3 regions of the Variovorax sp. GW458-11-26-14-LB1 genome follow, and region 1 is predicted to be linked to each of the others. Evidence: predicted binding sites of a transcription regulator. Region 1 holds the regulator's gene; each other region holds the start of a gene.
What was found. Region 1 encodes LexA, which represses DNA repair genes until DNA is damaged. Its sites were predicted from a motif close to ACTGTATNNNNATACAGT; they were not measured.
Positions count from the first base shown of each region.

Region 2: recA (recombinase RecA) is a predicted target of LexA. The motif match lies at 1,938-1,955, and genes of this name have one in related genera.
Region 3: AC07YS_RS25620 (ATP-dependent helicase) is a predicted target of LexA. The motif match lies at 4,460-4,477, and genes of this name have one in related genera.

Region 1 is NZ_JBWKYW010000001.1:214,398-224,770, reverse strand. Features, by position in the region: gene AC07YS_RS01045 (phosphotransferase) at 1-687, opposite strand, end outside; gene AC07YS_RS01040 (Crp/Fnr family transcriptional regulator) at 700-1,419, opposite strand; gene AC07YS_RS01035 (oxepin-CoA hydrolase, alternative type) at 1,480-2,259, opposite strand; gene AC07YS_RS01030 (3-hydroxyacyl-CoA dehydrogenase) at 2,271-3,791, opposite strand; gene AC07YS_RS01025 (MFS transporter) at 3,925-5,085, opposite strand; gene AC07YS_RS01020 (D-2-hydroxyacid dehydrogenase family protein) at 5,090-6,097, opposite strand; gene AC07YS_RS01015 (hypothetical protein) at 6,255-6,638, opposite strand; gene lexA (transcriptional repressor LexA) at 6,783-7,466, opposite strand; gene AC07YS_RS01005 (asparaginase) at 7,540-8,526, shown strand; gene adk (adenylate kinase) at 8,557-9,213, opposite strand; gene kdsB (3-deoxy-manno-octulosonate cytidylyltransferase) at 9,349-10,122, opposite strand; gene AC07YS_RS00990 (Trm112 family protein) at 10,119-10,301, opposite strand; gene lpxK (tetraacyldisaccharide 4'-kinase) at 10,282-10,373, opposite strand, start outside.
Region 2 is NZ_JBWKYW010000042.1:47,535-57,907, reverse strand. Features, by position in the region: partial or broken gene AC07YS_RS23720 (hypothetical protein) at 1-623, shown strand, start outside; gene AC07YS_RS23715 (response regulator transcription factor) at 650-1,324, opposite strand; gene AC07YS_RS23710 (MarR family winged helix-turn-helix transcriptional regulator) at 1,387-1,872, opposite strand; gene recA (recombinase RecA) at 2,019-3,128, shown strand; gene recX (recombination regulator RecX) at 3,185-3,658, shown strand; gene AC07YS_RS23695 (SRPBCC family protein) at 3,627-4,070, shown strand; gene yiaA (inner membrane protein YiaA) at 4,083-4,523, opposite strand; gene AC07YS_RS23685 (hypothetical protein) at 4,638-5,360, shown strand; gene AC07YS_RS23680 (bestrophin family protein) at 5,494-6,444, shown strand; gene scpC (succinyl-CoA:acetate CoA-transferase ScpC) at 6,504-8,003, shown strand; gene argC (N-acetyl-gamma-glutamyl-phosphate reductase) at 8,063-8,986, opposite strand; gene sucC (ADP-forming succinate--CoA ligase subunit beta) at 9,194-10,360, shown strand; gene sucD (succinate--CoA ligase subunit alpha) at 10,371-10,373, shown strand, end outside.
Region 3 is NZ_JBWKYW010000050.1:11,125-21,497, forward strand. Features, by position in the region: gene hprK (HPr(Ser) kinase/phosphatase) at 1-909, opposite strand, end outside; gene AC07YS_RS25610 (PTS sugar transporter subunit IIA) at 1,011-1,478, opposite strand; gene hpf (ribosome hibernation-promoting factor, HPF/YfiA family) at 1,671-2,000, opposite strand; gene AC07YS_RS25620 (ATP-dependent helicase) at 2,321-4,447, opposite strand; gene corA (magnesium/cobalt transporter CorA) at 4,673-5,659, shown strand; gene AC07YS_RS25630 (Kelch repeat-containing protein) at 5,702-6,964, opposite strand; gene AC07YS_RS25635 (5'-methylthioadenosine/adenosylhomocysteine nucleosidase) at 7,319-8,086, opposite strand; gene AC07YS_RS25640 (ABC transporter substrate-binding protein) at 8,215-9,846, opposite strand; gene AC07YS_RS25645 (peptide ABC transporter ATP-binding protein) at 9,886-10,373, opposite strand, start outside.

The sequences.
Region 1 (10,373 bases):
GTCGCCATGCACGATCGAGACCTTGCTTTCGTCGCGTGCGCTCGCCGGCATGTGGGCGGGCAGCCATTCGATCAGGCGCTCCATGGCCTCGATGGGCTGCGACAGTTCGCCGGCGCCGTCGGCCGAGGCCTTGTACTGCTTGCTCCAGCGACCGATCTGGCGCTCGAAGTAGTTGCCGGGCTTGCCGTAGTCGCCCAGGCCGCGGGCGGCGAAGTCGACCGTGTGCAGCGCCGCGATGACGCGGTTCATTTCGTCGTAGTAGGCCGCGCGCTCGGCGTTGCTGAAGCCGGGCAGCGACTGGTCCCACAGCACGCGGCCCTGCATGAACTCCATGATGTAGAAGGCGCGCCCGATGATGGATTCGTCTTCGCACAGGCAGTACATGCGCGGCACGGGCACGTCGGTGCCCTGCAGGCCGCGCATCACCTTGTATTCGCGCTCGACCGCATGGGCCGAGGGCAGCAGCTTGGCGACCGGGCCGGGCTTGGCGCGCATCACGTAGCTCTGCGTGGGCGTGACGAGCTTGTAGGTCGGGTTGGACTGACCGCCCTTGAACATCTCGACCGTCAGCGGACCCTGGAAGCCCTCGAGGTTCTTTTCGAGCCAGGCCGCGAGCGCGTCCACGTCGAAGGTGTGCTGTTGGGACACCGCGCGGGTGCCGATGAAACTGGAGAAGTCCTGGCTCATGTCGAATCTTTTTTAGTTGTCTGCTTCAGAGATGTGCATCAGCGCAGAGCGGTCCAGCACGACCAGTCCGGCCGGCTCGATCCGGATGGTGCCCTCGCGCTCCATCGTCTTGAGTTCCTGGTTGACCCGCTGGCGCGAGGCGCCGAGCAGCTGCGCGAGTTCTTCCTGCGCCAGTTGCAGGCCGATGCGCGTCTGGCTGCCGTCGTCCAGGTTGGGCACGCCGTAGCTGCGCACCAAGTGGATGAGCTGCTTGGCCAGGCGTGCGCGCAAGGGCAGGGTGTTGAGGTCTTCCACCAGCCCGAACAGCGTACGGATGCGGCGCGCCTGCAGCCGCATCAGCGCTTCGTACAGCTCGACGTGCGTGGCCAGGATCTTCTGGAAGTCGGCCCGCGCCACGCACAGCACGGTGGTGTCGCCGTGCGAGTACGTGTCGTGCGTGCGCCGCTCCCCGTCGAACATCGCCACGTCGCCGAACCAGATGCCCGGCTCGACGTAGGTCAGCGTCACCTGCTTGCCCGACACCGCGGTCGAGCTCACGCGCAACGCCCCCTTGGCACAGGCGATCCAGTGCTCGGGCGGGTCGCCGCGCGCGGCGAGCAGGTCGCCGTCCTTGTAGCGTTTGACAAAGGCGCATCGGAGGATGTCGTGCCGTAGCGATGGAGATAGGGAAGAAAACCAGCGACCACTGTTGATCGCTTCACGTTCTTCGATGGTAAGAATGGGGTCGTCCATGGTCTGTCCTCTCGGCGACTGAAAAGCTGTGGGGTGTCTCGGGAGCGACGCCGTCAGGCGTCACTCGTAGCGTGGCGGTGTCTTGTCGAGGAACGCGGCGATGCCGATGCCCGCGTTCGCGTGGTGCAGGTTGCGCACGAAATGATCGCGCTCCTGCGATAGCTGCGACGCCAGTGTGGCGCCGCGCGCGTCGCTCAGCAGCTCCTTGATGCTGGCCAGCGAGTTCGGTGCGCGCGCGTTCAGGCGGGTGGCCAGGGCCAGCGCGCCGGCCAGCGCCTGTCCGCTGTCGGTGAGCTCGTTGACGAGGCCGAAGGCATGCAGGCGCGCGGCCTCGATGCGCTCGCCGTTCATCAGCCATTCGCTCGCCAGCTGGCGCGGCAGCGCCTGCCCGAGGTGCCAGCTGAGGCCACCGTCGGGCGACAGCGCCACGTTGCTGTACGAGGCCGCGAACACGGCGTCGCGCGCGGCCACGACGAAGTCGCAGGCCAGCGCGAGCGAGAAGCCGGCGCCGGCCGCCGCGCCCTCGACGGCCGCGATGACAGGCTTGGGAAAGGTGCGGATCGAGTCGATCCAGTTGTGCAGGCCCTCGATGCTCTCGGCCTGCACGGAGCGGTCGAGCTGGCGGTTGGCCAGCAGCCGCTGCAGCGAGCCGCCGGCGCAGAACCAGGCGCCTTCGCCCACGATGACGACGCTGCGGATCTCGTCGCTGCTCTCGGCGCCGTTCAGCGCCTCGATGCCGGCGGCATAGATCTCGGGGCCCAGTGCATTGCGCTGGGTCGGGTTGACGATGGTCAGCACCATGGTGCTGCCTTCGCTGGTGCTCTTGAGTTCGGCGGTCATGGTGTGCGTGCTTATTCTTCTTCGTGCAGCAGGCTCAGGCCCAGCGCGCCGCGGCGGCGCAGCCACGGGCTCGGGCGATAGCGCGGGTCGCCATACACGGTCTGCAGGTTGAACAGCACCTCGAGCATGTTGGTCGGCCCGTACAGGTTGCCCATGGCGAGCGGACCGCGCGGGTAGCCCAGGCCCAGCTGCACGGCGGTCTCGAGGTCGGCCGGCGTGCACACGCGCTGCTGGCACATGTCGGCGGCGATGTTGACGATGGCGCCGATCACGCGCTGCGTGACGAAGCCGCCGCTGTCGCGGATCACGCTCACGGCCTTGCCGTCGCGCGCGAAGAGGGCGTGCGCGGCGTCACGCACGTCGCGGCGCGTGGCCGGGTTGGTGGCGAGCACGCGGCGCTTGGTGGCGGCGTCGTCGATCAGCATGTCGATGCCGACGGTGCGCGTGGCGTCAAGCCGCTCGACCGCCGCGACCGTCGTCACGTCGAAGCCCAGCGGCGCGACCAGGATGATCGACTGCGGTGCGGGGGCGCTGCCGCTGTCGATCTGCGCACCCAGCGTGTTCACCAGGCGCAGCAGCTCGGCGCGGCGCGCGGCACGCGGTGACACCCAGACCGCGGGCGTGCCTTCGATCACCGGCGCCGGCGCTTCGGGCGTCTGCTGCATCACGCCGTCTTCATAGCGGTAGAAACCTTCGCCGGTCTTGCGGCCGAGTGCGCCGGCGGCCAGGCGCTGCGCGGTGATCACGCTCGGGCGGAAGCGCGGCTCTTCGAAGTACTGGTGGTAGATCGACTCCATCACCGGGTGCGACACGTCGAGCGCCGTCAGGTCGAGCAGCTCGAACGGGCCGAGGCGAAAGCCGGCCTGGTCCTTCAGGATGCGGTCGATGGTGGCGAAGTCGGCCACGCCTTCGCCGACGATGCGCAGCGCCTCGGTGCCGTAGCCGCGGCCCGCGTGGTTGACGATGAAGCCGGGCGTGTCCTGCGCCTGCACGGCGCTGTGGCCCATCTGCGTGGCGTAGCCGGCCAGTTTCTGGCAGACCTCGGGCGAGGTCTTGAAGCCCGCCACCACCTCGACCACCTTCATCAGTGGCACGGGGTTGAAGAAGTGGAAGCCCGCGAAGCGCGCGGGGTTCTGCAGGCCCGCCGCGATGGCCGTGACCGACAGCGACGAGGTGTTGGTGACCAGCGTGGCGGTGGGCGCGACCACGTCCTCGAGCTCGCGAAACAGCGTGCGCTTGACCTCGAGGTTCTCGACCACGGCCTCGACCACGAGGTCGCAGCCGGCGAGCGCCTGCATGCCGTCGACCGCCTTCACGCGGGCCACGTAGGCGTCGCGCGTGGGGGCGTCGATCTTGCCCTTCTCGTACAGCTTGTTCCATTGGGCGGCGAGGGCTTCGCGGCCGCGCTCGGCGGCACCGGCGAAGCTGTCGAGCAGCAGCACTTCGCTGCCGGCCTGGGCGGCGATCTGCGCGATGCCGCGCCCCATGGCGCCGGCGCCGATCACGCCGATTCGGGGGTAGTTCACTGTCATGGGATCAAGGTTCTCATGGGTTGGTGGGTGTCCGGGGCGGCCGTGCCGGCGCGGGTGCGCGACACGGACGAAAGCTCCGATTTTGCAATCTCGCGGGAGGCCCGCGCCCCGGGTGTTACGCGGGGCATCGGAATCAGGCCGGGCGGCGGCTGCGGTCGATGGCGATGCTCAGGCCCATGGCCAGCAGCATCAGCGCGAAACCGACCCGGCTCATCCACTCGGTGGCGTCGTTCGCCAGCAGCCAGCCGCCCAGTGCCGCACCCAGGGCCTGGCCGATGTAGATGCCCGAGCTGTTGAGCGCCACCGAGCCCGGTGCCAGGGCGGGCGCCAGCCCCACGAGGCGCGCCTGCTGCGAGGAATTGGTGGCAAAGCAGCCCAGGCCCCAGGGCACGAGCACCACCGCGAGCCACGCCAGCGTGCTGGCCAGCGGCCACAGCAGCAGGCTCAGCGCGATCAGCCCGGTCGTCAGCAGCACCATGCGCCCGGCGCCGACGCGGTCGATGTAGCGGCTCACCACCATGTTGCCCAGCAGGCCGAAGGCGCCGAACAGCGCCCACATCAGGCTCAGCGTATTGGCATCGGCGCCGAAACCCTGCTTGAGCAGCGGGCCGAAGTAGCTGAACAGCACGAACTGGCCGACGCCCTGCAGCGCCGTGACCGACACGATGCCCATCAGCACCGGGCTGCGCAGCACGCGCGACCAGGCGGCGGCCGTGAGCGCGGCGGGCCGGATGCCGCTGGGCAGCGTGAGCCAGACCGAGGCGGCGCTCACGACGCTGAGCGCCGCGATGGCCATGAAGGCCATGCGCCAGCCCAGGTGGCCACCGATCAGCGCGCCGATCGGCAGGCCCAGCACCGAGGCTACCGACCAGCCGAGAAAGACGAAGGTGACGGCGCGCCCGCGCTGCTCGGGCGGCACCAGCATGCCGGCGCAGGCCGCGGCCTGGGGCGTGAAGATGGCGGGCGCGATCACCGTCAGCATGCGCACCGGCAGCAGCGCGCCGAAGCTGGGCACGAGCGCCGCGGCGACATGCCCAGCGGCGTACCAGAGCAGGGTGAGGGCCAGCAGCTTGCGGCGGTCCCAGCCGGCGACCGCGGCGGCCAGCAGCGGGGCGCCCAGGCACATCACGAAGGCGGCCGCGCTGATCAGCTGGCCTGCGGTGGCGACCTTGATGGCCAAGGAGGCGCTGATCTCATTGAGGGTGCCGGGCACGACCATCACGCCCGTGCCGATCACGAAATTGCCGGCCAGCAGCGCCCAGAGCGCGCCTCGCTGCGGCGCGGGCCGGCTCATGCGTTCACCGCCGGACCTGCAGCGCGCCGGGGTTCACGATGTTCGTGGGATTGCCCTTGATGAAGCTCACGACGTTGTCGAACGCCTGGCCGAAGTAGCTTTCGTAGCTTTCCTGCTCGACGTAGCCGATGTGCGGCGTGCAGATGCAGTTTTCGAGGCGCAGCAGCGCATGGCCCTGCAGCGGCGGCTCGCTCTCGAACACGTCGATGGCCGCCAGCCCGGGGCGGCCGCGGTTGAGCGCGGCCAGCAGGGCATCGGCTTCCACCAGCTCGGCGCGCGAAGTGTTGACGAACAGCGCCGTCGGCTTCATGCGCGAGAGGTCTTCGAGCTTGACGAGACCCTGGGTGTCCTCGTTGAGCCGCAGGTGCACCGACAGCACGTCGGCGGCGGCAAAGAATTCGTGGCGGTTCTGCGCCACCTGGAAGCCGTCGGAGCGCGCCTTGGCGCAGCTGGCCTCGCGGCCCCAGATCACGACCTGCATGCCGAAGGCCTGCCCGTAGCGCGCCACCAGTTGACCGATGCGGCCGTAGCCCCAGATGCACAGCGTCTTGCCCTTGAGCACCGAGCCCACGCCGAAATTCGGCGGCATCGACGCCGACTTGAGGCCCGACTGCTGCCAGGCCCCGTGCTTGAGGTTGCTGATGTACTGCGGCAGGCGGCGCATGGCCGCCATGATCAGCGCCCAGGTGAGTTCGGCGGGCGCCTGCGGCGAGCCCGAGCCCTCGGCCACCGCCACGCCGCGTTCGGTGCAGGCCGTGACGTCGATGTGGCCGCCGACGCGCCCGGTCTGGGAAATCAGCTTGAGCTTGGGCAGCTTCTCGATCAGTTGGCGGGATATCTGGCTGCGCTCGCGGATGAGCACGATGACGTCCGCATCCTTGAGGCGAACCGACAGTTGGCCGATGCCCTTGACCGTGTTGGTGTAGACCTTGGCGGCATAGGCGTCCAGTTTGGCGGCGCACTGCAGCTTGCGCACGGCGTCCTGATAATCGTCGAGGATCACAATGTTCATGGCATGCCATTGTGCCTCGCAGCATCGGCACGTCGCACGTGTGAACGTTTGGATACCCCGTGCCAGATGGCGCCCGGGAGGCCTGTTTCAGACCGTTGGGGGTGAATCCGCCATGCGCGTGCGGGCGCGCAGGCACGGCGGGTTCGTTCGCACCTTCTCAGTGCAGGTGGCTGGGGCGGGGCGTGCCGCTCCCAGTTTCTGCAGCTTCGAGTGCGGCGAGCCGGTCGAGTTCTGCGCACACGTCGGCCATGCGGCCGGAAATCACGACCCGGTTGGCGCAGCCGCGCTGCGAGCCTTGCCGATCGACCACGCGGACCACGCGCAGCGGGCGGGCGGGTGTCGCGGCGGCGGATGGCGACGTGGCCGGCGTCGGGCTGCCTGCGGTGCGTGCCGTGCAGGCCGGGCGAATGGCCACGTAGCGCAGACCGGCGGCAGCGTCGCTGCTGTCACCGTGCGACGGGCGGCGGGCGGGCATCCAGCGGGTGGCCAGCGATTGCAGGGGCGACCAGAGGTCGGCGATGGCGAGGAGGGCGATTCCCATGTGAACTCCAAAAAAGTATGAGGTTGAACACAGGCAGGATTTCTTGAATCGGCCGCAACAGGGTGATGGCGACTTTGCGCCATACGCCCGCCACCTGTCGCGGCCGGATGAGGTGCTGCTGCGTGTGGACAGCAGGCCCGGGGCCTACATCAGCATCGTGTTGCGGATGAGGCCGACCGCGAGGCCTTCGATTTCGAAGGGCTCGCCGGGCTGGACGATGATGGTCGGGTAGTCGGGGTTCTCGGCGTGCAGCTCGATCACCTGCTTGTTGCGCTTCAGGCGCTTCACGGTGACTTCTTCGCCGAGGCGTGCCACCACGATCTGGCCGTTGCGTGCTTCCTTGGTGGCCTGCACGGCGAGCAGGTCGCCGTCCATGATGCCGGCGTCGCGCATCGACATGCCGCGCACCTTGAGCAGGTAGTCGGGTTGGCGCTGGAAGAGCGTGTTCTCGACGTAGTAGGTCTGGTCGACGTGCTCTTGCGCAAGGATGGGCGAACCCGCCGCCACGCGGCCGATGAGCGGCAGCGCGAGCTGGGCCATACCGGGCAGCGAGAGCGAGAACTGGTTGCCTTCGCGGTGGCGCGTTTCGTGGAGCGAGCGCAGCGCATCGCCCTTGAGGCGGATGCCGCGCGAGGTGCCGCTGACCAGTTCGATCACGCCCTTGCGGGCCAGGGCCTGCAGGTGCTCCTCGGCGGCGTTGGCCGACTTGAAGCCCAGCTCGTTGGCGATTTCGGCGCGCGTGGGCGGCGCACCGGTGCGTGCGATGGCGCCCTGGATCAGGTCCAGGATCTGCTGCTGGCGGGCGGTAAGCTTCACTGCGAACTGCATAGTGGTTTCCTTGCGGCACTGGCTAGATATCCAGTACCTGTATTTTTAACCAGTTTTCAAAAGTTGACAAGCCATGACTCATTCCTCTTCGTCCGAGACGCGCCGTGTGGTCGTGCTGGGCACCGGCGGCACCATTGCCGGCAAGGCTGCCAGCAGCGGCGACAACATCGGCTACACCGCCGGGCAGGTGGGCGTGGCGGACCTGCTGGGTGGCATCGAGGCGCCGGCCGGCGTGACGCTGGTGGCGGAGCAGGTCGCGCAGCTCGACAGCAAGGACATGGACGCCGACACCTGGCGCCAGCTGGCCGCGCGCTGCGCACACTGGCTGGCGCAGCCTGATGTGGCCGGCATTGTGATCACGCACGGCACCGACACGCTGGAGGAGACGGCCTTCTTCCTGCACGTCGTGCTCGCGTCGGCCAAGCCGGTGGTGCTGACCTGCGCGATGCGCCCGGCGACGGCCCTGTCGCCCGATGGTCCGCAGAACGTGCGCGACGCGCTCGCGGTGGCCTCGACGCCCGGCGCACGGGGCGTGACGGTGGTGTGTGCGGGCGCGATCCACAGCGGCCTCGATGTGCAGAAGGTGCACACCTACCGTCTCGATGCCTTCGCGTCGGGCGATGCGGGGCCGGTCGGCTATGTGGAGGAGGGCGAAGTGCGGCGCGTGCGTGCGTGGCCGCAGGGAGCGCCGTTCGATGCGGCGCGGCTGGAGGCGGTATCGCAGCCGTGGCCCCGCGTCGAGATCGTCATGAGCCACGCGGGCGCGAGCGGTGCGATCGTGGAGGCGTTGCTGCTCCCGTCGACTGAGCCCTTGCGCGGCCTGGTCGTGGCCACGACCGGCAACGGCACCGTGCACCACGCGCTGGAAGCCGCGGCGCTGAAGGCGCAGGACGGTGGCTTGGTGGTGTTGCGCGCCACACGCTGCGCGAACGGACGCATCCTGCCGAAACCCGGTGACTGGCTGCGGGATGCGGGCGCACTCACGCCGGTGAAGGCGCGGGTTGCGCTGGTGCTGGAACTCTTGGGAGTGGCCGCCCTGCCGGAGTCGAAGGGCGGCTAGGAGAAAGAGGCTGACGAATCAGCCGCTGAATCAGCTGGTCAGTGCGGCAAGCGCGCGCTGCGTGATCTCGTCGACCGTGCCCACGCCCTGGATGGCGCGGTACTTCGGCGCGGCGGCCGGGTCGGTCTTAGCCCAGGCCGAGTAATAGTCGACCAGCGGACGGGTCTGCTGGCTGTAGACGTCGAGCCGCTTGCGCACGGTCTCTTCCTTGTCGTCTTCGCGCTGGATCAGCTCTTCACCGGTCACGTCGTCCTTGCCTTCCACCTTCGGCGGATTGAACTTGACGTGGTAGGTGCGGCCCGATGCCGGGTGCGAGCGGCGGCCGCTCATGCGTTCGATGATGTCGCCGAAGGGCACGTCGATCTCGAGCACGTAGTCGAGCTTGACGCCGGCCGCCTTCATGGCGTCGGCCTGCGGAATGGTGCGCGGGAAGCCGTCGAACAGGAAACCGCCGTTGCAGTCGGGCTGCGCGATGCGTTCCTTCACGAGGTTGATGATCAGGTCGTCACTGACCAGTGCACCCGAATCCATGATCGTCTTGGCCTGCCGCCCGAGGGGGGTGCCTGCCTTGACCGCGGCGCGCAACATGTCGCCGGTCGAGATTTGGGGAATGCCGTATTTCTGGCAGATGAAGGTCGCTTGCGTGCCTTTGCCTGCTCCGGGCGCGCCCAGCAAAATAAGTCTCATGGTGTCCTCGGAAGGTTCTTAGATTTTGTGTCGCGCCCCATGCGCGCCCTCAGGCGCGCCGAGGCGGAATTGCATCGAGGATAGCATGCGTCCCCGTGACAAATTGCCGCCGTCTCCCTCGGGGCGGCCGGCAGCTCACGCAGGCGAGCCGGCCGCGAAGACGGCGCGCACGCGCGCGAGGTCTTCGGGCGTGTCGATCCCGGGGCCCGGTGCCACATCGCTCACATGCACCGCGATGCGGTGTCCGTGCCACAGCGCGCGCAACTGTTCGAGCGCTTCGGTGGCTTCGACAGGGGCAGGCGACAGCAACGGAAATTGCCGCACGAAGCCTGCGCGATAGCCGTAGATGCCGATGTGGCGCAGCGGCGCCGGGCTGGGCAGCACCGAGGGCGCCGCACCGCCTGAAGAGCCGTCGCGCCACCAGGGGATCGGTGCGCGGCTGAAGTACAGCGCATGGCCCTGTGCATCGAGCACGGCCTTCACCACGTTCGGGTTCATGAAGTCGGCCAGCGAGTCGATCGCATGGACGGCGGTGCTCATCGCGGCCTGCGGTCGCGCGGCCAGCGTGGCGGCAACAGCGTCGATCAGCGCGGGGTCGATCAGCGGCTCGTCACCCTGCACGTTGACGACGATCGCGTCACCGTCGAGTCCGAGCTGTTCGCAGGCCTCGGCCAGCCGGTCGGTGCCGCTGGGGTGGTCCTGGCGGGTGAGCAGGGCCTCGACGCCGTGCGCCTTGCAGGCCTCGATGATCGAGGCGTCATCACCGGCCACCACCACGCGAAGGGCGCCGGACTGGCGGGCGCGTTGCGCCACGCGCACGACCATCGGCAGGCCAGCGATATCGGCCAGCGGTTTGTTGGGAAGTCGCGTCGAAGCCAGCCGGGCCGGCACCAGGACGGTGAAGCTCACAGGCCCAACTCTTCGTCGGACAGCGTGCGGGCCTCGTTCTCGAGCAGCACCGGGATGCCGTCGCGCACCGGGTAGGCCAAGCGCGCGCTGCGCGAGCAGAGTTCCTGCTTCTCGGCGTTCCAGGTCAGCGGGCCCTTGGTGACGGGGCAGACGAGCAGTTCAAGCAGCTTGGTATCCATCGAGCGATGATAGCTTCGCGTCGAGGGCGGCGAAGAACGCCGGCGAGGGTTCGAAGTGCAGCGGCACGGCGA
Region 2 (10,373 bases), on a different contig from region 1:
TGGCGGGCAGCTTCCTCGGGGGCACGATGTGGGGTTCGCTGAAGGTCACGGGGCTCGACTGGTCGTTCAACCTGGACACCGAGTTGTATGTTCCGCCCAACGCATATCCGGTGACGGGCTCGGGCACCTTCGCGCCGAAGAAGTCGGTGGATGGCACCTACGCCTACGACAACCGCAGGCCGTCCGATGTCGGCCCGCTGGCCTACACGATCGAGAACGCGCTGGCGGTGTCGCAGGCGAGCATGACCGGCACGTGGTCCAACACCGACAGCAGCCCGAGCCTGGGCGTGACGGTGCAGGTCGATGGTCAGGGCGTGTTCACTGGCAGCACGAGCGGCGTGCAGATCGGCCAGTGCACGCTCTCGGGTACTGTCGCCCTGGCGCAGCCCGGCTCGGCCAAGAACATGTACAGCCTCACGCTGAAGGCCGTGAATACCGCCACGGCCAGCACCAACGACTGCAAGCTCACCCCCGCCGCCACCGGCAGCTATGCCGGGCCGGCCATCATCGGGCTGGTGCCGGCGGGCGTGTACGACAGCAACGGCTACTTCCGCAGCCTCATGTTCCTGATCCGTTCGAACACTGGCGCCACGCTGCTCGTCAATCTGCGCAAGCAGCCCTGACGGCATTGCGCGCGGGCAGGGCACGCTCAACCGGGAATCTTCTCGAGGCAGTAGCCCAGCCCGCGCACCGTCGCGATGCGCACCGGTCCCTTCTCGATCTTCTTGCGCAGGCGGTGGATGTAGACCTCGATGGCGTTGATGCTCACCTCTTCGCCCCATTCGCACAGCCGGTCCACCAGCTGGTCCTTGCTGACCAGTCGGCCGGCGCGCTGCAGCAGCACCTCGAGCAGGCCCAGTTCGCGCGCCGACAGTTCGATCATCTTGCCGTCGATGGTCGCCACGCGGCCGGCCTGGTCGTAGACCAGCGGGCCGTGGCGGATCGCGTTGCTGGTGGCGCCCATGCCGCGCCGCGTGAGGGCGCGCACGCGCGCCTCGAGCTCCTGCAGGCTGAAGGGCTTGGCCATGTAGTCGTCGGCGCCGTGGTCCAGGCCCTTGACGCGCTCTTCCACGCTGTCGGCCGCCGTGAGCACCAGCACCGGCAGCTGCGAGCCGCGCGCGCGCAGGCGCTTGAGGATCTCGATGCCGTGCAGGCTGGGCAGCCCGAGGTCGAGGATCAGCAGGTCGAACTCGCTGTGGGTCATGAGCGCGGTGTCGGCCTGCGAGCCGTTGGCCACGTGATCGACCGCCGCGCCCGAGGTGCGCAGGCTGCGCAGCAGGGCATCGGCCAGCACCTGGTCGTCTTCGGCAATCAGTATTCGCATGAGCCACCTCCGGCGGATTCAGGCGCCATGCCGGCGCAGTTCACATTTGTCTCAACGCGAGTCTAGCCCGCTGTATAGGCTTCGAGTCCGATGGTTACCACGGTGGCGATCTCGTCGCCCACGCTGGCGCGGAACTCGCGCTCCGTCTGCGTCACGGCGCGGCGGAAGGCGTCGAGCCAGGCCAGCCCGTCGGCCGTGAACAGCACGCGCCGTGCGCGCGCGTCGAGCGGGTCGGGCCCGCGCGTGACCAGCCCCCAGGCCTCGCACTGGTCGACCAGCGTGCCCATGGCCTGCTTGGTCATGCCGGCGCGCTCGGCCAGTTCGGTCAGGCGCGAGCCCTCGCGCGCCAGGTGCCGCGTGATGTGGATGTGCGCCGCGCTCACCTGCGCGCGCGCCGCGAGGTTCGACAGCGCCAGCGGCACGTCGATGTCGTGCGCCATGAGCGCCAGCACGCGCTCGTCGAAGCGGCGCATCGCATGGCCCAGCAGGCGGCCCAGGTGGGTCTGGCGCCAGGCGTCGGGATCGGTGGGAAAGGCGGGGTCGGCCATGGCTTCAGATGGTAAGGCAAACTGACTTTAAAGTGGGTTTGCGAAACGCCATGAGCCCCTACACTACTGTTCAAGCATCCAGCCTGTGGTTAAAAGCAGATGGATGAATCCCGACACAAACCGTTGATATTCAAGGAGATTTCCACATGGACGCAGTCGTCAAGGGCGCAAGCATCTCGGTCGCCAACAGTGAAAAGGCCAAGGCCCTGCAGGCCGCGCTGGCCCAGATCGAAAAGCAGTTCGGCAAGGGCACGATCATGCGCCTGGGCGAAGGCGAGGCGCTGGAAGACATCCAGGTGGTCTCCACCGGCTCGCTGGGCCTGGACATCGCCCTGGGCGTCGGCGGCCTGCCCCGTGGCCGCGTCGTTGAAATCTACGGCCCGGAATCCTCGGGCAAGACCACGCTCACGCTGCAGGTGATCGCCTCCATGCAGAAGCAGGCCGGCACCTGCGCCTTCGTCGACGCCGAGCACGCCCTCGACGTGCAGTACGCCCAGAAGCTCGGCGTGAACCTGTCCGACCTGCTGATCAGCCAGCCCGACACCGGCGAGCAGGCGCTCGAAATCGTCGATTCGCTGGTGCGCTCGGGCGCCGTCGACCTGATCGTGGTCGACTCGGTCGCCGCGCTCACGCCCAAGGCCGAAATCGAAGGCGAAATGGGCGACTCGCTGCCCGGCCTGCAGGCCCGCCTGATGAGCCAGGCGCTGCGCAAGCTCACGGCCACGATCAAGAAGACCAACTGCATGGTCATCTTCATCAACCAGATCCGCATGAAGATCGGCGTGATGTTCGGCTCGCCCGAAACCACCACGGGCGGCAACGCGCTGAAGTTCTACGCCTCGGTGCGCCTGGACATCCGCCGCATCGGCACCATCAAGAAGGGCGACGAAGCCATCGGCAACGAAACCAAGGTGAAGGTGGTGAAGAACAAGGTGTCGCCCCCGTTCAAGACGGCCGAGTTCGACATCCTGTTCGGCGAAGGCATCAGCCGCGAGGGCGAGATCATCGACATGGGCGTGAACGCCAAGATCATCGACAAGTCGGGCGCCTGGTACGCCTACAACGGCGAGAAGATCGGCCAGGGCCGCGACAACGCCCGCGAGTTCCTGCGCGAGAACCCCGACCTGTCGCGCGAGATCGAGAACAAGGTGCGCGAGTCGCTGGGCATTCCGCTGCTCGCGGCCGACGCCGGCAGCGAACCCGAGAAGGCCGAGAAGCCCGCCAAGGCCTCGAAGGCTGACAAGGCGGCAGAGTAAGTTCGACGGGGCGGCCTTCGCGTGTTGCGTGGGCCGTCTGAGCGACCCACCCCCGAATGGCCTTCAGCGCCCCCTCCCTCAAAGGCCGCGCACTGCGCCTCCTGAGCCAGCGCGAGCATTCGCGCGCGGAGCTGGAGCGCAAGCTGGCCAAGCACGAGGAAGAGCCCGGCACGCTGGCGAAGGCGCTCGACGAGCTGGCCGCCAAGGACTTCATCAGCGAGCCGCGCGTCGTCGCCTCGGTGCTGCACCAGCGCGCGGCCCGTTCGGGCGCGCTGCGCGTGAAGCAGGAGCTGCAGGCCAAGGGCATCGCGCCCGAAGCCATCGCGCAGGCGGTGGCCGGCTTGCAAGAAACGGAAGTCGAGCGCGCCACGGCCCTGTGGCGCCGCCGCTTCGACGCGCCGCCCGCCGATGCGAAGGAGCGCGCGAAACAGATGCGATTCCTGATGGCGCGCGGTTTCTCGGGCGCTGTCGTGTCCAAGGTGCTCAGGAGCGACTTCGATGACCCCAGCGACGACCCCTCCGGCGAATGAAGGCGACGCGGCCCTGTCCCGCGTCATCACGCAGCGCGTGCACTGCGAATGGCGCGACGCCTACGCACTCGCGTCCGACCCGAAGCGATTGCCCGACTGGGCCAGTGGCCTCGCCAAGAGCGCGCTGGTGCCGCACGGCGACCACTGGATCGTGCGCACGCCCGAAAGCGGCGAGGCCCGCATGCGCTTTGCGCCGCCCAATGAGTTCGGCGTGCTCGACCACTGGGTGGCGCCCGAAGGCGTGCCCGAGGTCTACCTGCCGTTCCGCGTGATCGGCGTGGCGCCCGGCGTGTGCGAGCTGCAGTTCTCGCTGCTGCGCCAGCCGCACATGGACGATGCGGCCTTTGCGCGCGACGCCGGATGGATCGCGCGCGACCTGCAGGCCCTGCGCCGCCTGCTCGAGGCGGGCTGAGCCCGGCCTGGCTTACTCGGTGGCCGTGACGTCGTCGGCCAGCGGGTTCTCGGCCTTGTACGCGGCGATGTCGCGCACGTTCTTCTGCACCGCCACCGCGCCGAACAGGCTCAGCAGGAAGGCCATGGCGTAGAAGCCCTTCTCGCTCGCAGCCAGCGAGGCGTTGAACAGGCCCACGGCCAGCAGGCCCACCGACAGCAGCAGCGAGACCCAGCACAGGCCGAAGTAGATGCCGGTGACCGAGATGCCCTCGAGCCGGTCGCGCACCGTCTTTTGCAGCGACACGGCCGAGAACAGGCCGTACATGAGGATGGTGAAGTAGTAGCCCTTCTCGTTGAGCTGCATCGCGGCATTCCACAGCCCGAGCAGGTACACGATGGCGCCGATGATCAGCGCGGCCCAGGATGCGGCGACGAATGCGCCGGTCGGTTTCTGAAACTTGACGGTTCCCATGACGATCCTCCTCGTTGTTGTGTCGCGCGATTATGGTGCGGGAAGGCGGTGGCATGATCGCCAGCGACCGGCCTCCCAGGAGGCGGCTTTCCAGAAAAACCGGAGGAACCCTTCATGTCGTCGCAACCCGCCCACCCGCAGTCTCTCGTTCGCACCGGCGCCAAGGCCGGCTTCGCCTTCGCCGGCTCGGCCATCAAGGGCGCGCTGATCGGCCTGTTTCTCGGCGGCGGCGTGTTCTTCTACTACCTGAGCCAGCTGCAGGGCCCGGGCATCCCGGCGGCGCGCGCCGGTGGCGCGGGCGCCATCCTGGCGCTGATCATGTCGCCGCCGTTGCTGGTGGCCGTGCTGCTGTCTTTGTTCGTCGGCGTGTACTTCCTGCTCGGCGTGCAGCGGGGCCGCGCCCGCGCGATGCAGCACCTGGTCGCGGCGCGCGGCGAGGCCGTGTCGCAGCGCCTGGGTGACGCCATCGCGGGCCGCATCGAAGCCATGCCGCGCACGCACGGCGGCCTGCAGCGCGTGGCCGACTGGCTCTCGCCCGACGCCCTGTGCCAGCAGCTCGCGCCGGTGCTCGGCGAAGGCCGGGCCGTGCGCGCGGTGGTCGGCTTCGTGCTGGGCCGCCTGCCCCTGAGCGACATGCTGGCCGAGTGGCAGCAGGAGCGTGCCGCGCACGGTGCGACGACGCCGGCGACGGGCGAAGACCCTGCCCTGCGCGCCCTGCTCACGCGCCGCATCCACGAGGTGCTGCAGGAGATGGCGACGCCCTCGCGCAAGCTCTTCTACATCGCGCTGGTGGCGCAGGCCGTCCTGCTGGGCGTGGGGCTGTGGCTCGTGCGCTGAGCCCGACCGTCTTCGTTGGTCTTGAGGCGTGCAGCTGCTGCGGCGCTGACGCCTCGGCGACAATCAGCGCCCGCGCGGGCCTTGCGGTGTGCGCGGCCTCCATGCCTGCCTGTCTCCCCTGCCCCCCGCTTTTATGATCGTCCGGAAACGCCCGTCCGGGCTCAAGCTGTTTCTGTCCTGGCGGGGCTCCGTCCTGCCGCGCATCGCCGCGGCGCTGACGCTCAACGTGATCGTGGCCATCGTCGTCACGGTGCTGCACGGGCGCTTCGGCTCCATCAAGATTCCGCTCGGCACCGTGCCCTTCGCGCTGCTCGGCCTGCCGCTGGCGATCTTCCTGGGCTTTCGCAACACCGCGGCCTACGACCGCTTCTGGGAGGCGCGCAAGCTCTGGGGCGAGGTGATCCTGCGCTCGCGCAACCTGGCGCGCCAGTGCCAGAGCCTCATCGACGGCGATGCGCCGGTGAACGCCGGCGCCGACACCGTCCGCCGCCTGGACGACCTGCGCGTGCGCATGACCCTGCGCGCCGCGGCGTTTGCTCATGCGCTGCGCCACCAGTTGCGCGGCACCGATGCCGCGGCTGACACCCGGCCCTTCCTGCGCGAGACGGAATGGCAGGGCCTGACGCAGGTCGCCAACCGGCCGCATGCGCTGCTGATGCACATGGGCGCCGACCTGCGCGAAGCGCTGCGCGCGCGGCGCATCGACCCGGCCCTGGCGGCGGGTGTCGACGGCACGCTGTCGGCGCTGAGCGCGGCGGCTGCGTCGTGCGAGCGCATCCTCAGCACGCCCATTCCCTTTTCGTACACGCTGCTGCTGCACCGCACGGCGTACCTGTATTGCTACCTGCTGCCCTTCGGGCTGGTGGACTCGGTCGGGTTCATGACGCCGGTGGTGGTGCTGATCGTGGCCTACACCTTCTTCGGCCTGGATGCGCTCGGCGACGAGATCGAGGAGCCCTTCGGCACCGAGTCGAACGACCTGCCGCTCGAGGCCCTGTGCCGCACGCTCGAGATCGACCTGTGCCAGTCGGTGGGCGCCCCGGCGCCGGCGCCGCTGGTGCCGGTCGACTACTTCCTGCGCTGACACCCGCCGCGCGCGCGGTGCCGGCCTCCCCCTTCCCGAAAGAAAGACGCTTTCCCTCCATGTCGCACGAAGACCGCATCCGCCTGCCCGCCCTGCGCAGCAAGATCACCACCGCGGAGGCCGCTGCCGAATGGATTCGCGACGGCATGGTGGTCGGCATGAGCGGGTTCACGCGCGCCGGCGACGCCAAGGCCGTGCCGCTGGCGCTCGCGGCCCGCGCGCGCCGCGAGCCGATGAAGATCACGCTCATGACCGGCGCCTCGCTCGGCGGCGACGTGGACCGCCAGCTGACCGAGGCCGGTGCCATCAGCCGGCGCATGCCGTTCCAGGTCGACACCGTGCTGCGCCAGGCGATCAACCGCGGCGAGGTGATGTTCATCGACCACCACCTGTCGGAAACGGTCGAGATGCTGCGCACGCGGCAGATTCCGCCGATCGACATCGCGATCATCGAGGCCGTGGCCATCACCGAGACCGGCGCGCTGGTGCCGAGCACCTCGATCGGCAACAGCGCGAGCTTCGCGATCCTGGCCGACAAGGTGATCGTCGAGATCAACACCTCGCAGTCGACCGCGCTCGAAGGGCTGCACGACATCTTCATTCCCAAGCACCGCCCGCAGCGCGAGCCGATGCCGCTGGTGGCGCCGCACGACCGCATCGGCACCAGCGCCATCGAGATCCCGCCCGAGAAGATCCTGGGCATCGTCATCACCGACAAGGCCGACAGCACCTCCACGGTATTGCCGGCCGACGCCGAAACGGCGGCCATCGCGGCGCATCTGGTGGCCTTCTTCGAGCGCGAGGTGGCGCAGGGCCGGCTCACCGAGCGGCTGCTGCCGCTGCAGGCGGGCATCGGCACGGTCGCCAACGCGGTGATGTCGGGGCTGGGCGCGGGGCCGTTCGAGCACCTTACGATGTATTCGGAGGTGCTGCAGGACTCGACCTTCGACCTGTTCGACGCCGGCAAGCTGGACTTCGCCTCGGGCTCGTCGATCACGCTGTCGCCCGCGAAGGCGCGGCAGGTGTTCGGCGACCTGGAGCGCTACAAGGACCGGCTGGTGCTGCGGCCGCAGGAGGTGAGCAACCACCCGGAGATCATCCGGCGCCTGGGCATCATCGCGCTGAACACGGCGCTGGAGGCCGACATCTACGGCAACGTCAACTCGACCCACGTGCTGGGCACGCACATGATGAACGGCATCGGCGGCTCGGGCGACTTCGCGCGCAACGCCTACCTGTCGATCTTCGCGACCAAGTCGGTCGCCAAGCAGGGCGCGGTGTCGAGCATCGTGCCGATGGTGTCGCACGTGGACCATGCACCGCAGGACGTCGACATCCTGGTCACCGAGGTGGGCCTGGCCGACCTGCGTGGGCTGGCGCCGCGTGAACGGGCGGCGGCGATCATCGCCAACTGCGCGGCCGAGCCGTACCGCGCGATGCTGCAGGATTACTACACGCGTGCTGTGGCGACCTGCGGCGGCCACACGCCGCACCGGCTGGAAGAGGCGTTTTCGTGGCACGTGCGCTACCGCGACACGGGCACGATGCGGGTCGACTGAAAGCAGAAAGGCCGGTCCTTGCGGGCCGGCCTTTCTTGCTTGTCAGCGCTGGAAGTGGCTCAGAGCGCCAGCATCAGCTTGAGGTTCTGCACCGCGGCGCCGCTGGCGCCCTTGCCCAGGTTGTCCAGGCGCGCGATCACCACGGCGTGGCGGTGGTCCTCGTTCGGGAACACGCGGATCTCCAGCTGGTTGGTGTCGTTGAGCGCCAGCGCGTCGAGCTTGCCGTCGTCGGTCGGTGGCAGCACCTTCACGAACTGCTCGGGCGTGTTGCTCTTGGCATAGTGGGCGGCCAGGGCGTCCTGCAGGTCGCCGGCCTTCGGCTTGCCGGGCAGCAGGTCCAGGTGCAGCGGCAACTGCACCAGCATGCCCTGCTTGAAGTTGCCCACCGACGGAATGAAGACCGGGCGGCGCGTGAGGCCGGTGTAGGTCATGATTTCGGGGATGTGCTTGTGCTTCAGGCCCAGCGCGTAGGTCTCGAACAGCGGCGCCTTGCCGCCCTCGTAGTCCTCGATCATCGTGCGGCCGCCGCCGGAGTAGCCGCTCACCGAAGGCAGCGACACCGGGAAGTCGGCCGGCAGCAGGCCCGCGTCGACCAGCGGACGCACCATGGCGATGGCGCCGGTGGCGTAGCAGCCGGGGTTGCCGACGCGGTCGGCCTGGGCCACGGCCTGCCAGTGGCCTTCGACGAGTTCGGGGAAGCCGAAGACCCAGCCCGGCGCGATGCGGTGGGCGGTCGAGGCGTCGATGATCTTGGGCTTTTGGCCCGGGAGCTGGTCGATCAGCGCGACCGACTCGCGCGCCGCGTCGTCGTGCAGGCACAGCACCACGAGGTCGACGCCGGCCATCAGCTCGCGCTTGGCGGCCACGTCCTTGCGCAGCTCGGGCGCGATGCTCACGAGCTCGATCTGCGGCATCGTCTGCAGCCGCTCGCGAATTTGCAGGCCGGTGGTGCCGGCTTCGCCGTCGATGAAAACCTTGGCCATATCGGAGTATGCGTAGGGTGGCTAGAAGAAAGTACGTATTGACCGCAACCGCGCATCAAGTATTGGTGCGGCGCACCATGATACAGTCCGCGGTTGTTCGCCGCCCCCAGCCGTCAGGCTGCCGTCGCCCGCGAACAACAGAGCAGAAACAACAGTCTCACTCCCGATCTCCCGTTCTCAACCTCCTCCTTCCGAGAGACATCCCTCATGAAGATTCACGAGTACCAAGGCAAGGAAATCCTTGCCAAGTTCGGCGTGCCGGTGCCGCGCGGCATCCCGGCCTATACGGTTCAGGAGGCGGTCGAGGCCGCCCAGAAGCTTGGAGGCCCGGTCTGGGTCGTCAAGGCCCAGATCCACGCGGGTGGCCGCGGCAAGGGCGGTGGCGTCAAGGTCGCCAAGTCGATCGAAGACGTCAAGAAGCTGGCTGGCGAGATCCTCGGCATGCAGCTCAAGACCCACCAGACCGGCCCTGAAGGCCAGAAGGTGCGTCGCCTCTACATCGAAGACGGCGCCGACATCAACAAGGAATACTACATTTCGGCCGTGACCGACCGCGCCACCCAGAAGGTGGCGTTCATCGCTTCGAGCGAAGGCGGCATGGACATCGAGGAAGTGGCCCATTCCACCCCCGAGAAGATCATCACGGTCTACGCCGACCCCAAGGACGGCCTGACCGACGCGCAAGCCAAGGAAATCGCCGACGGCATCGGCATGCCGGCCGATTCGACCGCCCAGACGGTCGACATCCTGAAGAAGCTCTACACCTGCTACATGGAGACGGACGCCTCGCTGGTCGAGATCAACCCGCTCAACCGTGACAGCAAGGGCAACGTCGTCGCCCTGGACGCCAAGTTCAACTTCGACAGCAACGCGCTGTTCCGCCACCCCGAAATCGTGGCCCTGCGCGACCTGGACGAAGAAGACGCGGCCGAAGTCGAAGCCTCGAAGTTCGACCTCGCCTACATCTCGCTGGACGGCAACATCGGCTGCCTGGTGAACGGTGCCGGCCTGGCCATGGCCACCATGGACACCATCAAGCTGTTCGGCGGCGAGCCGGCCAACTTCCTGGACGTGGGCGGCGGTGCCACCCCCGAGAAGGTCACGGAAGCCTTCAAGATCATGCTGAAGAACAAGAACGTGGAAGCCATCCTCGTGAACATCTTCGGCGGCATCATGAAGTGCGACACCATCGCCACCGGCGTGATCGCAGCCTGCAAGGCCGTGAACCTGCAAGTGCCGCTGGTCGTGCGCATGAAGGGCACCAACGAAGTCGAAGGCAAGAAGCTGCTGGCCGAGTCGGGCCTGCCGATCATCAGCGCCGACACCATGGCGGACGCGGCCCAGAAGGTCGTGGCAGCAGTCAAGAAGGCCTAAGGAACAAGTCATG
Region 3 (10,373 bases), on a different contig from region 1:
GTCGGCATAGGTGTCGATGCCGCGCAGCTGCAGGATCGAATTGCGCACCGCGGCTTCCACCAGCACGGCGATGTTGCGCCCCGCCACCACCTGGATGATGACCTTGCGCACCGGGATGCCCAGCACGTCCTGCGTGAGCGGCGCCGAGGGCATGCGCTCGTAGTCGCGCTCGAAGCTGTCGCGCCGCACGAGGTGCACGATGAGCTTCAGGCGCATCTTCCGGCGCACGGCCGTCTCGCCGAAGATCGCGCGGATGTCCAGCAGGCCGATGCCGCGCACCTCCAGCAGGTTCAGCAGCAGGTCGGGGCAGCGGCCCTCGATGGTGTTCTGGTTGATGCGGTACAGGTCGACCGCGTCGTCGGCCACCAGGCCGTTGCCGCGCGAGATCAGCTCCAGGCCGAGCTCGCTCTTTCCGAGGCCCGACTCGCCCGTGATCATCACGCCCATGCCCAGGATGTCCATGAACACGCCGTGCATCGAGGTGCGCTCAGCGAAGTGCTTGGACAGGTAGGCGCGCAGCAGGTCGATCACGAAGGCCGACGACTCGCGCGTGGCAAACAGCGGCAGCTGGGCGCGCTCGCAGATCGACAGCAGCTCGTCGGGCGCGGCCTGGCCGTCGGCCAGCACCAGCATCGGCGGCTCCAGCGTGACGATGCGCCCGATGCGGCGCACGCAGTCTTCCTTGCTGCCGCGCGTGAGGTAGGCCACCTCGCGCGCGCCGAGGATCTGCACGCGGTACGGGTGGATGTAGTTCAGGTAGCCGACCAGGTCGGCGGCCGACTGTGCGCGGCTGATGACGTCGGGGTCGAACTGGCGCTCCGAGGCGCCCAGGCCCGCGAGCCATTCCCAGCGGAGCGACCCGCGGAACTCCTCGAACATGGCATCGGCGCTGATGACGGTCGGCTTCATGCGTGCGGCGGCCGGCGCAAAACGCCGGCATTCTGGTCAGGATGGAGGGAGAGAAAAGCGTCGCCGCAGCTTATCAGCAGCGGCCCGCCCGGCACGGGCGCTCAGGCGACCTGGGTCGACTGCCAGCCGGCAATGAGGCCGTGCAGCGCGGCGGCGTCGGTGCTGGACTTGATCTGCTCGCGCAGGCCGGCGTCGCTCAACAGCTCGGCAATTTCGGACAGGATTTCGAGGTGCTTCTGCGTGGCCGCTTCGGGCACCAGCAGGAAGATCAGCAGCGCCACGGGCTGCTCGTCGGGAGCGTCGAAGCCGATGGGGTTCGCCAGCTGGAACACCGCGGCCATCGGCGCCTTGAGGCCCTTGATGCGGCCATGTGGAATGGCGACGCCGTGGCCCAGGCCGGTGGAACCGAGGCGCTCGCGCGCAAACAGGCTGTCGGTGATGAGGGCACGGCCCAGACCGTGAAGGCTCTCGAACAGCAGGCCGGCTTCTTCGAAAGCACGTTTCTTGCTGGTGGCGTCAACGCTCACGAGCACTTGAGCGGGCGGCAGGATGGACGCGAGGCGATTCATGGTGGGGTCAGAGCGGGGGCGATTATGCACCTCATCGGTAAAAACCCCCAGTCCCCCTAATTACTTTCGTCTACATGTGTTGCCGAGAGGCGTCGCTTCCTCTGGAGGCCCTTGCAAAGCCCCACCAATGTGGTCGGACAAACAAAAGGCCGCCCGAAGGCGGCCTGAGATGCGGGGCGCGGGGCCCGGCGTTTACATCACGCGCTTGGGCGCCACGTGATGGTGGTCCTGCAGGCGATCCTTGTGGCGGACCACCTGGCGGTCGAGCTTGTCGACCAGCTCATCAACCGCGGCGTACAGATCAGCGTGGCTCGATTCCGCGAACATGTCATTGCCCTTGACGTGAATGTTGCACTCCGCCCTTTGGCGGCGTTCCTTTTCCTTCTGCTTTTCCACCGTGAGGATCACCTTGACATCGACCACCTGGTCGAAATGTCGCGTGATCCGGTCCAGCTTGCTCGTGACGTAGGTGCGCAAGGCAGGTGTGACGTCGAGGTGATGACCGCTGATCGTCAAATTCATGAATGACCTCCTGAGAATTGACGGTTGGGGAAATGACCGCGCTCCGGGATGAAGCGTGGCCGGCGAAACAGGTGAGGTTGGGAGAGAGGGAGAAGAGGAAGGGAGATGAAGAAAGGGGGCGGTCGGATTCACTATGCCCAAGCTGTCACGGTATTGCAATACCGGGGCTTGCCCGAGTGACGGGCCGGTGTATTGCATGCCCTAATCCGCTATTGATTCCATAGCTGCCCCCGTGCAGTGGCATGCCGTTGCGGCACATTGGAAGCAAGTGTTTCCATGTGCAGCGCGCAGTGACCCTCACGCCCGAAGGGCCGGCCCGTTCAGCGCCAGGCGGCGCGCATGCGGTTGCGCAGGTCGATCACCGCGGCCGGCGGTGGCACCGCGGGCGGCAGCACCGGCGGCGGCGGCCAGGTCTGCAGCTCGAAGCCCGCCAGGTCGGACTCGGTGATGAAGCGGGTGCGGTTGGCGTACAGGTGCCGGTCGCCGCGCGCCGCCTGCTGCGTGATGTGAAAGCGCTGCGGCATCACCAGGTGCAGGTGGTCGCGGGCCCGCGTCATCGCCACGTAGAGCAGGCGCCGTTCTTCTTCCAGCTCGTGCGCGCCCTGGGCCACATCGGCCGGCATGCAGCCATCGACCACGTTGATGACGTGCACCGAGTTCCACTCCTGGCCCTTGGCCGAATGGATGGTCGACAGGATCAGGTAGTCCTCGTCGAGCGAGGGCGGGCCGGGCCGGTCGCTGGTGGCTTCGGGCGGGTCGAGCGTGAGCTCTGTGAGAAAGCGCTCGCGCGAGCCATAGCCGGCCGCCAGCCGCGCCAGCTGTTCGACGTCGGCGCGGCGCACGCCCGAGGTGTCTTCGTACAGCCGCTCCAGGTGCGGCTGGTACCACTGCATGGCCACCTCCACGTCGGCCGGCCACTGCAGCGACGGCGCGCGCAAGGCGGCGTAGGCCTGGGCGAAATCGGCCCACTGTTCGCGCGCGGCCGAGGGCGGCACGAAGTCGCGCACGGCCGCGGCCGGGTCGGCCGCCTGGTCCATCGCGTCGAGCAGGCGCGTGCCGGTGGCCGGGCCCACGCCGGGAATGAGCTGCGTGACCCGGAAGCCCGCCATGCGCCCGCGCGGGTTCTGCGCGAAACGCAGCACCGCGAGCAGGTCCTTCACATGCGAGGCCTCGAGGAACTTGAGCCCGCCGAACTTCACGAACGGGATGTTGCGCCGCGCCAGTTCCAGCTCGAGCGCCGCGCTGTGCGACGAGGTCCGAAACAGCACCGCCTGCGACTTCAGCGCCAGCCCGCCCTCGCGGTGCGCCAGGATCTTGTCGGCCACCCAGCGTGCCTGCCCGGCCTCGTCGGGCACGAGCACCAGCACCGGCTTGCCGGCCGAGGGCTTGTCGGTCCACAGCGTCTTGGCGTGCCGCTCGGCGGCCTGCGCGATGACGCGGTTCGACACGTCGAGGATCGGCTGCGTCGAGCGGTAATTGCGCTCCAGCGTGACGATGCGCGCCTGTTGGCTGAACTGCGAGGGAAAGTCGAGGATGTTGCGCACCGTCGCGCCGCGGAACGAATAAATCGACTGCGCGTCGTCGCCCACCACCGTCACGCCGCGCCCGTCGGGCTTCATCGCGCGCAGGATCTCGGCCTGCAGCAGGTTGGTGTCCTGGTACTCGTCGACCAGCACGTGGTCGAAGCGCGCGCCGACGTGCGCGGCCAGCGCGGGCTCGGCGACCATCTCGGCCCAGTAGAGCAGCAAGTCGTCGTAGTCGAGCACGTTCTGCTGCTGCTTGGCCTCGACGTAGGCGCCGAAGAGCGTCTTGAGCTGCGCCTCCCACTCGGCGCACCAGGGAAAGCTGTCCTTCAGCACGGCGGCCAGCGGCGCGCGCGTGTTCACGCAGCGCGAGTAGATCGACAGGCAGGTGCCCTTGCGCGGGAAGCGGTTGACCGTGGACGACAGGCCCAGCTCATGCCGCACCAGCCCCATGAGGTCTTCGGCGTCGCCGCGGTCGTGGATGGTGAAGTTCTCGTCCAGCCCGATCTGCGCGGCGTATTCGCGCAGCAGCCGCGCGCCGATGCCGTGGAAGGTGCCGGCCCACGGCAGCGCCGGCGGGCGCTCCGACTTCAGCCCCAGCACGCGCGCCAGCACCTGGCCCGCGCGGCGCTCCATTTCCTGCGCGGCGCGGCGCGAGAAGGTGAGCAGCAGCAGGCGCTGCGGATCGACCCCGTCCGCGATCAGGTGCGCCACGCGGTGCGCCAGCGTGCTGGTCTTGCCCGAGCCGGCGCCGGCGATCACGAGCAGCGGCCGGTGGTCGGCGCCGACCGCCGCGCCCACGCCGTGCTCGACCGCCGCGCGCTGGTCGTCGTTGAGCGCGGCGAGCGCGGCGAGCGCCGCGGCCAGGCGCTCGGCTTGCGTCTTCGGGGGGGTGGAAAGAACGGGGGACGCAGGGGTCTGCATGGGCACGACTTTACTGTATGTCCGTCCAGTTCGAGTGCCTTGTCGCCCTGTGGCCGGTGACATAATCGCGCCTCGCTGCAACCGGAGACTCCCCATGGAAACCGCCCCGTCTCGGCAGCTTTCAACTCCCATCCGACGCCGCGCGTGATGTACTGACGCCGGGTCTGCGGGAATTGAAAGCGCCCCTCCCTCGCCCATCGTTCAGTCACCCCCGGGAGTGAGCCCATGCTCAACATCTTTACGCTCGCCAACGGCCGCCTCGTCCAGGAAGAGATCGAGTCGCTCGAAGAGCTCTCCAAGTTCCAGCCGATCTGGGTCGACCTCGAGTCGCCCACGCTCGAGGAAAAGCGCTGGATCAAGCAGTACTACGGCCTCTCGATTCCCGAAGACGCGATGGACGAGGACATCGAGGAATCGGCCCGCTTCTACGAGGAAGACAACGGCGAACTGCACATCCGCTCCGACTTTCTGATCGACGACGACGAAGACCCGCGCACGGTGCGCGTCGCCTTCATCCTCAACCAGCACAACACCGACCTGCGCAGCCGCGGCGTGCTGTTCTCGATCCACGACGAAGACGTGCCCGTGTTCCGCCTGCTGCGCATGCGCGCACGCCGCGCGCCGGGGCTGATCGAAGACGCCAAGGAAGTGATGCTCAAGCTCTTCGACGCCGACGCCGAGTACTCGGCCGACACGCTGGAGAACATCTACGACGAGCTCGAAGTGGCGGGCAAGAAAGTGCTGTCGGGCAACGTCAGCGACGAGCTGGCCGGCGAGGTGCTCGGCGCCATCGCACGGCAGGAAGACTTGAACGGCCGCATCCGCCGCAACGTGATGGACACGCGCCGCGCCGTGAGCTTCATGATGCGCAGCAAGATGCTCAACGCCGAGCAGTTCGAAGAGGCGCGGCAGATCCTGCGCGACATCGAATCACTGGACAACCACACGGCCTTCCTCTTCGACAAGATCAACTTCCTGATGGATGCGACCGTCGGTTTCATCAACATCAACCAGAACAAGACCATCAAGATCTTCTCGGTGGCCAGCGTCGCGCTGCTGCCGCCCACGCTGATCGCGAGCATCTACGGCATGAACTTCAAGTTCATGCCCGAGCTCGACTGGGCCATGGGCTACCCCTACGCCATCGCGCTGATGGCCGCGAGCGCGCTGGTGCCGATGTGGTACTTCCGCCGGCGCGGCTGGCTCAAGTAGTTCGCGGTGAGGGCCACGGCCTTCGCCATGACCCTGCCGCGGTTACCAGCCGATTTCGCTGGTTGGCACCAGTTCGTCGTGCCAGTTCAAAGGATTCGGACTTGTCGGATCATCAGGTACGGCCGCTTGGCCACCGGATACCAGCAGCTTCCCATTCGACATGAGCGAAGCCGCATGTGCGGAACGCGCGGACAGTAACGGCCCCCACGACTGCCATATGTTCGTCAGCGGATCGTAAACTTCGGCGCTTTTCAGCGGAGATGGGATCAATGGGCGAGGAGGGCTCCCTGGGGGAAAATCGATGCCACCGTCGATGCTGCCGCCAACAACGAGTACCTTGCCTGTCGGCATCAGGGTCACCGACGACCCAAAGCGGGGCATATCCAATGTACCGGCGGACGACCATGCGTTGGTGGCTGGGTCAAACAACTCAGCCTGCGCAGCGGGATGCATGCCACAAGCACACGCATGCGCAACCGATCCCGTCCCCCCAGCAACGACAAGGACCTTCCCTGTCGGAAGCAGCACGCTGCGATGACCCTGACGAGAAGTTGCCAGCGATCCAACCGTCGTCCACTTTTCGGCAGAGGGATCAAACACCTCGGTACTGGCAATCGAGGCTCCACTGTCGAAACCACCCGAAACCAAGATCTTCCCATTGGCCATCAACACGAACGAGGCACCGTCGGAGTGGTTCGCCGAGGCCACGGCACTCACCGCCTTCCACTGTCCTATCTCGGGCCGATATAGCTCGACACGATTTCCGTCGGAGGCAAGTACCCGGCCGTCGAGCAACACGACGAGATGTCGCACGGTCGTCAAAGCCACCAAGGACCCGCTGGGCGTGAAGGTCTGCGTGGCCGGGTCATAGAGGTGCGATCCTGCCCCGGCCCCTGCCCCGACAACCAAAACTTTGCCGCTGGGCACCAAGACTGCGGCTCCCAGTTGCTGAAACGGCAGCGTCCCCGCCGGAGTCCAGAAACCGGACACCGGATCGTATCGTTCGACGGAAGTGACAGAGGCGCTCAGGTTGCCTCCACCCAAGGCGAGCACTGTCCCATCGGGCAGTGCGATCAACTCATGCCCCCTGCGCGGCGTGAGCATCGCAGCTGCCGAATGAAACATCGCTTCTTGCGCCGGCCCGCAAACAATCTTCACGCTCTTGACGTCCGCCGTGGCAACGCCGCTGGCAAAAACGACCGTGCATGCTTGGGTCGACGGCACGGAGGACACCGAGACGGTGTAGTTCGCGCCCTCGCGTATGCGCTGCGTGAAGCTGAACTGCCCATCGGCGGACAGGGTCAACGAATCTCCTCCGTTGTTCTTCAACACGATTTGCCCACCAGGGGAAATGCCGGTGACTCGGCCCCCAATCGCGAAATCCTTGGTTTCGGAGGCATTCCCGCCAGGGTTGAATGAGAAACCTCCACCTCCACCTCCGCCGCCCCCCCCGCACCCCACCAGCAACAGGCTGCAGAACATAACGGCGGGCAGCGCTCCTAGTACTCTTCGCATATCGATCCCCTATTTTTGTTCGCACGATTCTAGGTTTCATCGAGACGGTCGCAAACCATACTTTCTCGCTCGATCACGGTATCGACGTGCCGAAATTCGACGCGCCCCTTGTTGCCGGATCGCGATCTGCGCTCGCCTCGCCGCTCAGTCGACGGTGGGCCGAATAGCCAGCCATGCGTCAATCAGTGCCAGGCTGTAGCGGCTCGCCACCTCGGCCACGAAGCGCGTGAAGTCGCCGTGCACGGCATCGTCGGCGCGGTCCGAGATGGTCCGCAGCGCCGCGAAGGGCACGCCGTAGTCGTGGCAGGCCTGCGCCATCGCCGCGCCCTCCATCTCGACCGCGAGCGCGTCGGGCAGCGAGCGCTGCAGGGCCCCGCACTCCGCGGTGGTCGACACGAAACGGTCGCCGCTGATCAGCAGGCCTCGATGCACCTTCGGTGAACGCAGATGGAACTCATCGACCGCCTTCTGCCCCACCAGGCTCACCGGATCGCGCAGCGTGCTTTCGGCCACCGCCGCCAGCGCATCGCCGATGGCCGCATCGGCCGCGAAGCGCGAACGCCCCATCAGCGGCACCTCGTACTTCGGAAAGATCGGCGAGGCGTCCATGTCGTGCTGCAGCAGCTCGGTCGCCACGACCACGTCGCCGACGTTCACACCCGGCGCCAGCCCGCCCGCCACGCCCGTGAACACGATCGCCCGCACGCCGAAGCGCTCGAGCAGCACCGTGGCCGTGACCGCCGCCGCGACCTTGCCGATGCGCGACAGCACCGCGACCACGGGCTGGCCCTGCAGGTGGCCGACCCAGAAGTCGCGGCCGGCCACGCGCACGCGCTGCTCGTCGGGCATGCGCGCGAGGAGCGCACTCAGCTCCTCGTGCATGGCCGCGACGATGGCGATGGGCGTGGACAACACAACAGAACTCAAAACAAGACTTTCTCTATTCCAGGAACACCGCGGAACCGGCTTTGCCGGGCCGCAGGTGTTGCCCCCTGCAAGGGGGTTGGCGTAGCGACACGAAGTGCGCGAAGCCTGGGGGTTTACTTGATATCCACGCCGTAGAACGTATGGCGGCCGAAAGGACTGAGCTTGAAGTCGACGACCTCCTTGCGCACCGGCTTCAGCTGCACCGCGTGCGCGATGGTGAACCACGGCGCCTGCTCCTTGAAGATGACCTGCGCCTTCTTGTAGAGCGCGTCGCGCTCCGACTGCTTGGTCGCGCTCTTGGCCTTCACCACGAGGTCTTCGTAGGGCTGGTAGCAGAACTTCGAGATGTTGCTGCCGCTGGCCGACTTGGCCGAGGCGCAGCCCAGCAGCGTGTACATGAAGTTGTCCGGATCGCCGTTGTCGCCGGTCCAGCCCAGCATGCCCATCTGGTGCTCGCCGGCCTGCAGGCGCTTGCGGTACTCGCCCCACTCGAAGCTCTTGATCTCGGCCTTGACGTTGATCTTGGCCAGGTCAGCCTGCATCAGCTCGGCGATGCGCTTGGCGTTCGGGTTGTACGGGCGCTGCACCGGCATGGCCCACAGGTCGGTGCTGAAGCCGTCGGGGAAGCCGGCCTGCGCCAGCAGCTTCTTGGCGGCTTCGGGGTCGTACGGGTCGTCCTTCACGGCATCGTTGTAGGACCACAGCGTCGGCGGAATCGGGTTCTTCGCGGCCACGCCGGTCGTGAGGTACACGCCGTCGATGATGGCCTTCTTGTTGATCGCCATGTTGATGGCCTTGCGCACGCGCACGTCGTCGAAGGGCTTCTTGGTCGTGTTGTACGAGAGGTAGCCGACGTTCAGGCCGGGTTGCTCCAGCACCTGCACGTTCGGGTCCTTGCGGATCGCGTCGAGGTCGGCCGGGTTCGGGTACGGCATGACGTGGCACTCGCCCTTCTGAAGCTTGGCCCAGCGCACCGACGCGTCGGGCGTGATTGCGAACACGAGGTCGTCGATCTTGGCCTTGCCGCCCCAGTACTGCGGGAAGGCCTTGAAGCGGATGATCGCGTCCTTCTGGTACTGCACGAGGTAGAACGGGCCGGTGCCGACCGGGTCCTGGTCGACCTTCTCGGGCGTGCCGGCCTTCAGCATCGCGATGGCGTATTCCTTCGACTGGATGCCCGCGTACTGCATCGCCAGGTTGGCCAGGAACGGCGCCTCGGCCTGGTTGAGCGTGATCTTCACCGTGTGGTCGTCGATGCGGTCCACCGACTTCAGCAGCTTGGGCATGCCCATGTCGTTGAAGTAGGAGTGGTTCTGGCTCGTGACCTTGAAGAAGGGGTCGCTCTCCTTCCACTGGCGCTCGAGCATGAAGATGAAGTCGTCGGCGTTGAAGTCGCGCGTGGGCTTGAAGCTCTTGCTCGTGGTGTGCCACTTCACGCCCTTGCGCAGGTGGAAGGTGTACACGGTGCCGTCGGCCGAGATGTCCCATTTTTCAGCGAGGCCCGGCATGACCTTGGTGCCGCCGCGCTCGAACTCGACGATGGTGTTGTAGACCTGCGTGGTCACGTCGAACGACGTGCCGGTGGTGTTCATGCCCGGGTAGAAGTTTTCCGGGCTTCCTTCGGAGCAGTACACCAACGTCTTGGCTGACACGGCGCCGCAGGCCAGGGTAAGGGCCGTGAGCGCTGCCGGTGCCAGGAGCGCCAGCTTTTGTGAGCGACGCGAAACGGAGGACTGGGTCTTCATGGGGACTCCTCGAGACAGGGTTGAAAAATTCGCCGCGTCTCAGGACGCGGCGAGCACGGGACCATCGGCGCGCACGGCCGGCGCGCCATCGAGAAACTGCTCGGCGTAGTGGCAGGCCACCAGCCGTTCGTCGAGCGCGCGCAGCGCGGGGCGCTCCTCGCGGCAGCGCGGCTGCACGTGCGGGCAGCGCGTGCTGAAGACGCAGCCCGAAGGCGGGTCCAGCGGCGACGGCAGCTCGCCCTTGAGCACGATGCGCTGGCTGCTCAGGCCCGGCGTCGAGGCCAGCAGCGCCTGCGTGTAGGGATGCAGCGGCCGCGCGAAGATGCGCGACTTGGGGCCCTGCTCCACCGCGTGGCCCAGGTACATCACGAGCACGTCGTGCGCGATGTGGCGCACCACGCCCAGGTCGTGCGAGATGAAGAGGTAGGCCAGGCCCAACTCGGCCTGCAGGTCGGCCAGCAGGTTCAGCACCTGCGCCTGGATCGACACGTCGAGCGCCGACACCGGCTCGTCGGCCACCAGCAGGC